DNA from 2 places in the Marinobacter panjinensis genome. Region 2 is predicted to be linked to the other one. Evidence: predicted binding sites of a transcription regulator. Region 2 holds the regulator's gene; the other holds the start of a gene.

Region 1 (4,213 bases), 620 kb from region 2:
TTTCAGGTTGGTGACGGATCCTTCGTTACGCACCAGCTTGAGTTTCTCCAGATCCATGTCCGAAAACATGATCATCTCGGTGTTCGGTGTAGTTTCTGCCATGACTGCATCGTGGGGAAAGGCAAAGTCCGATGGAGAGAACACAGAGGACTGGGCATATTGAACGTCGAGATTTTCCACCTTGGGCAGGTTACCCACACTGCCGGTGATCACCACGTAACACTCGTTTTCAATGGCTCGGGCCTGGGCGCAGTGGCGAACCCGCAGGTAGCCGTTCTTGGTGTCCGTCCAGAAGGGCACAAGGATGATGTCCACTTCGTCACTCGCGGCCAGACGCCCGAGTTCCGGAAATTCGATGTCGTAGCAGATCATGATGGCAACGCGGCCGGCATCTGTCTCGAAGACCTGGAACTTTTCACCACCTTCGATAACCCAGTCACGCCGCTCATGGGGCGTGATGTGGATTTTGCGTTGCTCATCCACGCGACCATCCCGATGGCATAGGTAGGACACGTTGTACACCCGGTCGTTTTCCAGCAGTGGCATGGAACCGGTGATGATGTTGATGTTGTAGCTGACCGCCATTTCCGACATCTGGTTGCGGAACTGCTCGGTAAAACCGGCCAGGAAACGGATAGCACGGGTCTGATCCATCTGATCCGTCAGGCCCATCAGTGGGGCGTTGAAGAACTCCGGAAATAACGCAAAATCGCTCTTGTAATCCGACAGCGCATCGACGAAATACTCAACCTGCTCGAGAACCTCATCCACGGAGGTGAATTCACGCATCTGCCACTGCACCGCACCCAGCCGTACCTGGGTTTTCTTGACACTCAGAACCGGCGAGGGTGGGGTGTAGAGAATATTCCGCCACTCCAGCAGGGTGGCGTAACCCAGTGACTTCTCGTCTTCCGGCAGGTATTTGTGCATCAACCGGGTAACCTGGAAGTCATTGGACAGCTGGAAGCTCAGAATCGGGTCGTAAATGTCCTTACGATCCACCCGCTGGATGTATTCCTCGGGCGAGTACCGATCGGAATACTTGTGGTACCCCGGTATCCGACCGCCTGCCAGGATGGCGCGCAGGTTCATCGAACGGCAGAGTTCCTTGCGGGCTTCGTAAAGGCGCCGCCCAAGGCGATACCCGCGATAATCAGGGTGAATAAATACGTCCAGGCCGTAAAGGGAATCGCCCTTGTCGTTATGCCAGAGCTTCTCGTTGCGGAGGATCAGGTCGTCGTAAGTGTGGGGGTTGCTGAAACGCTCATACTTGACACAGACCGTCAGCGCTATGGCGATCAGCTCGCCGGATTCCTCTATACATATCTGGCCATCCGGGAACTGCTCAACCAGCGCCTTGATCGTGTCTTCTGGCCAGGCACCGCCGATATCATCGTAAACCCTGTCCATTAGCTTCTGGAGCTGGGGGTAGTCATCAATGGTGAGGTTCCGAAGGTTGAGATGCAGTTCTTCATGGGCCATATACGGCGGCTCCGGTTGGATTCAGGGAAAAATACGCAGACAGAATGCGTTGACTAAAGTTCCTATTTTATCAGATCGCGCTAAAGACTTCGCAGCAAAAGCCGAAAACAAAACTATACAGAACACAGGGTGCGAAGGCGGTAGGCTCGCATACCCTGTATCGAATGAATCAAAAGGATCCGCATAATGAATCTGAGTTTCGGCCAGAAGTTGCTCATTGCCTTCGGAATACTGCTGGTGCTGGTCATGGGGGCATTTACCCTCAGTGGCAACCTGAGGCTGCAGAGCACCACCGATACCTATGTAGATGCGTTGATCGAAGATGCAGTGGCCCAGAGTACGTCCAGTATCGCTGATTGGCTCAATACCCGCCTGACCATGACCGAAGCAACCGCAAAGGCACTGGAATCCGTCACTACTGATCAGGAGGCTCGGGTGATACTGGCTGCAGCCACAACCGGGGGTGGTTTTATCGACGTGTATGTCGGCCGGGATGACGGCTATATGCTGATGAAGGACGATGCTTCGGAAGCCACTCTTCCGGATGGCTTTGACCCACGCACCCGCCCCTGGTTCAAGCAGGCGAAACAGACCGGAACCGCCTCCTTCACTGAACCCTACCTGGATGCAGGCACGGGCGGAACCATCATTTCAACCCTGGCGCCTGTGAAACGCGGAGACTATGAAGGGGTGATCGGAGGTGATATTGCACTGAAAACCATCGAACAGGCCCTCTCTGCCATTACCCTGGCTGATACCGGCTATGCGGCTTTGATCAGTGATGACGGTACCGTTCTTTTTCACCCGAACCAGGATCTGGTAGGCAAGGACATCAGCGTGCTGCTGGGCGAAGCGCCCCAGCTCGGCGGCGATACCCACCGCTATGAGTCGGACGAAGTCAGCTGGACAGCGAGTTTTCACCCCATTGCCGGCGCCCGTGGCGTTGACTGGTATCTCGGCACCTTTATCAATGAAGATAAAATCAACGCGCCGGTACAGGCGGCACGAGTGACCGGGCTTATGATTGCGGTTATTGGTCTGCTGGTATCGCTGGTTGTTCTGCATCTCGGCATACGTGTGCTGATGGCTCCGGTCAGAAAGCTGAACCGCGCCATGTCGTCCATCGCCAGTGGCGAGGCCGATCTGACCAAGCGCCTGGATGATAGCGCCAGTGACGAATTCGGCACACTGGCCCGGGAATTCAACAGCTTTGTTGAAAACATCCAGAACGTTGTCCGGGATGTTCAGAAGGGCACCGCAGAGCTTGGGGAAAACGTAGCGTCTCTGCGGGAGACCGCCAGCACAAGCCGCGGCAGCGTCGAAAAACAGCAGGCTGAAGTTGATATGGTGGCCACGGCCATCAACGAAATGTCTGCCGCGGCCGGCGAGATTGCCCAAAACGCGCAACAGACCGCGGATGCTGCCAATACCGCCGACTCTGACTCCCGCGATTCGCTGGAAACCGTCGCCGCATCCAGGGACGCCGTGCAGAAACTGTCCAAAGAGATCAGCGCCGCCGCAGAAGTTATCGATAAGCTCGGCAAAGACGTGACCGACATTACCTCGGTGCTGGAGGTGATTCAGGGTATTGCCGGGCAGACCAACCTGTTGGCTCTGAATGCCGCGATTGAGGCGGCAAGGGCAGGAGATGCGGGTCGCGGGTTTGCGGTGGTGGCTGACGAAGTGCGCAATCTGGCCCGCCGCACCCAGGACAGCACTGAAGAAATCAACAACATGATTGAACGTCTGCAGAGTGGTGCCAACAATGCAGTTGACGTTATGAAGGCATCAACGGCTGTGTCTAATGTCAGTATGGAAAAGGCTCAGGACGCCATGGAAGCGCTAAACCGGATTGCAGATGCCATCACGTCTATCAGCCAGATGACGTCCCAGATTGCGACTGCGTCTGAGGAGCAGACATCGGTCACCGAAGAGCTGAACTCGTCCATCACGCGCATTGCAGATGAGGGGCAGGAGGCTGCCAAGGCTGCCAGTGAAAACGACGTTTACAGTGGGCAGATAGAATCGATCGGAACAGCCCTCAGCCAGAATGTTTCAAGGTTCAAAGTCTGAGTCGGCTTCGTCTGACGAAGACAGGTTATTGATGCGCCGCTGCAGATTCATGAGGCTGTGGCGGCCGATGGCCAGGGATTCCTCGGTCAGGTATGGGTTGTTCAGTACGAGCATTTTTCGCTCTCCGAGGTCCAGTGCTTTCATTGCCCTGCCGTAGAAATGGTCCAGGTACTTGCCGAAACTGCCGTCATTGATGGCCCGTTCCATGCCCAGCTGTAAACGCTGGGCGGTTTCGTGGTCACGGCGGCTGACAAAAAAGTAGGATGGCATGGGGTAGGCAATCAGCAAGTCCGGTTCGATGGCCAGGTTCATGTTGCCTTGCATCTCCAGATCAAACAGCACTTCGCTGACCCCTCGCGCGAAACACTCAAACCGATGATTCTCCAGCATCCGGAAAAGAATTTCGTACCGTGAATGGGTAATCACCTTTACGCCATTGGCCTCAAGTATGTCGGTATCCGGCCAGTGGGTACCCTGGCCAACCCGGATTCCGGCTTCCTGCAAATCTGAAACGCTCTTGATGCCTTCAAACATTGGCAGTGATTCCTGCAGTACCACACAGACCCTGAACCCCAGTAACCCGCCGTCTATAGGAAGGGGGATGGCAAGGAGGTTGCCCTCGCGCTTATCGGATGTGGCGACATTGGCAATATCGACC
Region 2 (4,213 bases):
GGACGGCAAGGCGGAAGGCGCCACGTAGCGCTGACCGGGGAGGAAGAGTCATCATGAAAGTAAAACGGTTTTTTGCCCAGAGCATGGCAGAGGCGCTGCGCCAGGTGCGGGACCAGATGGGCCCCGATGCAGTGATTCTGTCCAATCGTCGTGTGGATGGTGGCGTCGAAATTGTGACAGCGCTGGATTATGACGAAAATATGGCGCGCCAACGGTTGGGAGATGCAGCACGGGAAGCCACCAATGGATCCCGGCTGGCAGAGCTCCAGGCGGAACAGCACCGCCGCCTGGAGGATGAACTTGGCCGTTCCCGTGAGCGAATCCGGGAAGTCCGGGAAAAGCGCTCCGGGTCGGGCGGCCGCAATAATGGTTCGGATCAGGGTTATGCCAGTCTGGCGGCCGATGCTTTTGGCGGCAGCGAATTAACGGTGGAAGAGCCTGTTAACGCGAACCCGGGCTATTCCGGTGAACTGGCCCAGATGCGCGCTGAAATCAGCTCTCTCAGGGACCTGGTTGGTGCCCGCCGGGCGACGGCCGAGCCTGAAAAAACGGCAGTGAATGCGGTGCAGCAACGGTTGGCCGAACGGCTGCAGGAATTCGGTCTGGGCCAGGAGCTTGCCGGCTCATTGTCTCGTCGTCATCGTGCCGGGCGTCTTGAAGATGGCTGGAAACAGTCGCTGAAAATGCTGGCAGCCGGCGTAAAAACCTCCCGAGCCGAGTGGCCCGAGGAGGGTGGCGTCTATGCCCTGGTGGGCCCCACAGGCTCTGGCAAGACCACCACCATCGGCAAGCTTGCGGCCCATTATGTACTGCGCCACGGCGCCGATTCCCTCGCATTGGTGACTACGGATCGCTACAGGGTGGCTGCCCACGAGCAACTGTTCGTGTTCGGGCGTATTCTGAATGTCCCGGTGCGGGTAGTGGATGAGACCCATTCACTGGATGATATTCTCGACGAATTGTCGGACCGCCACCTTGTGCTGATTGACACTGCAGGCCTGACCAGTACCGATAAAGGGTACGATGAGCAACTCACGGAACTGGCCCGCAGTCATCACAATATTCGCACCCATCTGGTGGTTTCTGCGACCAGTCAGCCACGCATCATGAAATCCGTCTGGCATTGCTATAAGATGGCAAATCTCACAGGGTGTGTGGTGACAAAAATTGATGAAGCACTGACCCTGGGAGAATCGCTGGGATTTGTTATGGAAACGGGATTGCCGGTTGCCTATTACACTAACGGCCAGAAGATCCCTGAAGACCTGCACCACGCCGAACCCATTCCGTTGGTGCGGCTGGCCGTGGAAAGGCTGAAAAAACTCCAGCAGCAAGAGGCGGTCGCTGTTTAATAACAACACAGCCTGTGGTTCAACGTGGCAAGAGATCAGAATCAGTATGAGCAAACCACATCCGGTACAGGTGATTGCGATTTCCGGCGGGAAGGGGGGCGTTGGCAAGAGTAACGTTGCGGTGAACCTCGGCATCGCCCTTTCGCAGAAAGGGCGGCGTGTCGTGCTGCTTGATGCCGATCTTGGTCTTGGCAATATTGACGTTTTGCTGGGGATTACCGCCAACCGGAACATCCAGGATGTTATTGCCGGTGACTGCGACCTGCGCGATGTGCTGGTCAGCGGTCCTGGCGGAATCAGGATTGTGCCAGCCTCCTCCGGTACCCAGCGCATGACCCAGCTGTCCTCGCTCGAGCACGCCGGGCTGATCAATGCCTTCAGCGAACTGGGCGACCAGATTGACGTTCTGATCGTGGATACCGCGGCCGGTATTTCCGACTCTGTGGTCAGCTTCCTGCGAGCCTCCCAGGAGTTGTTGCTGGTCGTATGCGATGAACCCACCTCCATCACCGACGCTTACGCCCTGATCAAACTGATGAACCGTGATTACGGCACTAACCGCTTCCGCATTCTGGCAAATCAGGTGCGTAACGAGCAGGAAGGCCGCCATCTGTTTGAAAAACTGACCAGAGTGACCGAGCGGTTTCTGGATGTAGCACTGCAATATGTGGGTATAGTGCCCTACGACGAGGCCGTGAAAAAGGCGGTTCAACGCCAGCGCGCCGTGCTGGATGCCTATCCCCGTGCCAAGGCATCGCTTGCCATCAAGAGCCTGGCGGATAAAGTCGACAACTGGCCGTTACCACAATCGCCCCGGGGGCATCTGGAATTTTTTGTGGAGCGGCTCGTCGAAGTCTGATTTTGATCCTTCACTGAAAAGCCGGATACATGACATTGGCGAAAGAACTTGGAATCTACCACCGGACCGGCACGCAGGGGCCCTCACAGCTTGTTGAGGAGCAGGCGCCGCTGGTCAAGAAAATCGCACTTCATCTGATGGCCCGGCTGCCGGCCTCGGTCCAGCTTGAGGACCTTATGCAGGCTGGTATGATCGGTTTGCTGGAAGCGGCCCAACGTTACAGCTCCACCAGGGGGGCTACCTTTGAAACCTATGCAGGCATCCGGATCCGCGGTGCCATGGTGGATGAGATCCGCAAGGGGGACTGGGTTCCCCGCTCCGTACACAGAAACTCCCGCCGTATTGCCAAAGCCATCAAGGCCGTCGAGGACCGCCTGGGCCGTGAAGCCCTGGACTGGGAAGTCGCCGAGGAACTCGGCCAGAGCCTTGATGAATACCACTCCTCACTGAGCGATGCCAACAGTGGCCGACTTTTTAGCCTCGATGAGCTCAATGAATCCGGCGACCTGCCGATAAACGAAGCAGAGACCAGTGACAACCCACTGGAAGGCCTGACATCGGACAACTTCCGGAAGAACCTGGCCACGGCCATTGGCGATCTGCCAGAGCGCGAGAAACTGGTGCTTGGTCTGTACTACCAGGAAGAACTGAACCTCAAGGAAATTGGCGCAGTTCTGGGTGTCAGCGAAAGCCGGGTGAGCCAGATCCACAGCCAGGCGGCGCTCAGATTGCGGGGTCGGCTCTCTGACTGGAAGAAGTGACCTCTGTCGCGTAGCAGTCGTTGTGCAGCGTTGCAAAGCATTCTTTACTGTAGCCTTTTGGTAACCGGTGCTTTACAACCGGCCCAAAGGCAACACAATAAGCGGTAAATCTGCCGGCTTGCTGGACTGAGAGCCGGAAGCCAAAAACGAATTCCGGGCGTTTTATACTGGAGGTCCCATTGGACAAAAACATGAAAATCCTGATCGTGGATGATTTCTCCACCATGCGACGGATCATCAAGAACCTGCTTCGCGATCTTGGCTTTACCAACACCGATGAAGCGGATGATGGCAATACCGCGCTGCCAATGCTCCGCAGCGGAAAATACGATTTTCTGGTTACCGACTGGAACATGCCGGGCATGTCCGGGCTGGACCTGCTCAAGGAAGTCCGTGCCGATGAGAACCTCAAGACCCTGCCGGTGCTCATGGTAACGGCCGAAGCCAAGCGGGATCAGATTGTGGCGGCGGCGCAGGCCGGGGTGAATGGCTACGTGGTCAAGCCGTTCACTGCAGCGGTCCTCAAGGAGAAGATTGAGAAGATCTTCGAGCGAATCCAGTAATCAGAGGTCGGACGGGCTCCCATGAGCGAAAATGACAAGAACCATCAGGGCCTCGACCCGGAGATTACGGAAAAGCTCCGTAGCCAGGCCGCTGAACTGGCTGAACAGGTCAATGCCGGAGAGTATGCCCGGGCCATGACACTGATCAATGAGCTCAGCGAGGTAAGGGATCAGAGTCTGTACCGCGAGGTTGGCCGGCTGACCCGCAGCCTCCATGAGGCAATTCGCAACTTTCATGTTGATCCGCGTAATGATGAACAGTCCGAAGCGCTGTCAAAAATGACCGACGCGTCGGACCGCTTGGAATACGTGGTCCAGATGACGGGAAAGGCGGCTAACCGCACCATGGACCTGGTGGAAGAAGCCATGCCCCGGGCCAGCGCCATTCGTGATGAAGCGGCAGAGCTGAGGGACGAGTGGCAGAGGCTGCGCCGCCGTGAGATGGCGCCGGCGGAATTCCGCGAACTCTATGCCCGGATAGATACCTTTTTTGTCAGCCTCAATACCGATGCCGGCGCGATGTACCAGAACCTGTCGGAAATACTGCTGGCCCAGGATTTTCAGGACCTGACCGGCCAGGTCATCCAGAAGGTCACCACACTGGTCAAAGAGGTGGAGGAACATCTGCTGAGCCTGGTGGTGATGGCCAGCCATGTGGACCAGATGACCGGCACCGTG

The links. The regulator FliA, encoded in region 2, starts transcription of late flagellar genes. The targets are predictions, from matches to a motif close to CTAAAGTTTNNNNNNNNNNNGCCGNTAA.
Region 1: FDP08_RS02495 (methyl-accepting chemotaxis protein) is a predicted target of FliA. The motif match lies at 1,563-1,590, and genes of this name have one in related genera.

Annotation. Positions count from the first base shown of each region.
Region 1 is NZ_SZYH01000001.1:554,297-558,509, reverse strand. It holds gene FDP08_RS02500 (bifunctional GNAT family N-acetyltransferase/carbon-nitrogen hydrolase family protein) at 1-1,482, opposite strand, end outside; gene FDP08_RS02495 (methyl-accepting chemotaxis protein) at 1,669-3,555, shown strand; gene FDP08_RS02490 (ABC transporter substrate-binding protein) at 3,538-4,213, opposite strand, start outside.
Region 2 is NZ_SZYH01000001.1:1,173,373-1,177,585, reverse strand. It holds gene flhF (flagellar biosynthesis GTPase FlhF) at 54-1,352, shown strand; gene FDP08_RS05305 (MinD/ParA family protein) at 1,399-2,211, shown strand; gene FDP08_RS05300 (RNA polymerase sigma factor FliA) at 2,241-2,972, shown strand; gene cheY (chemotaxis response regulator CheY) at 3,152-3,535, shown strand; gene FDP08_RS05290 (protein phosphatase CheZ) at 3,557-4,213, shown strand, end outside.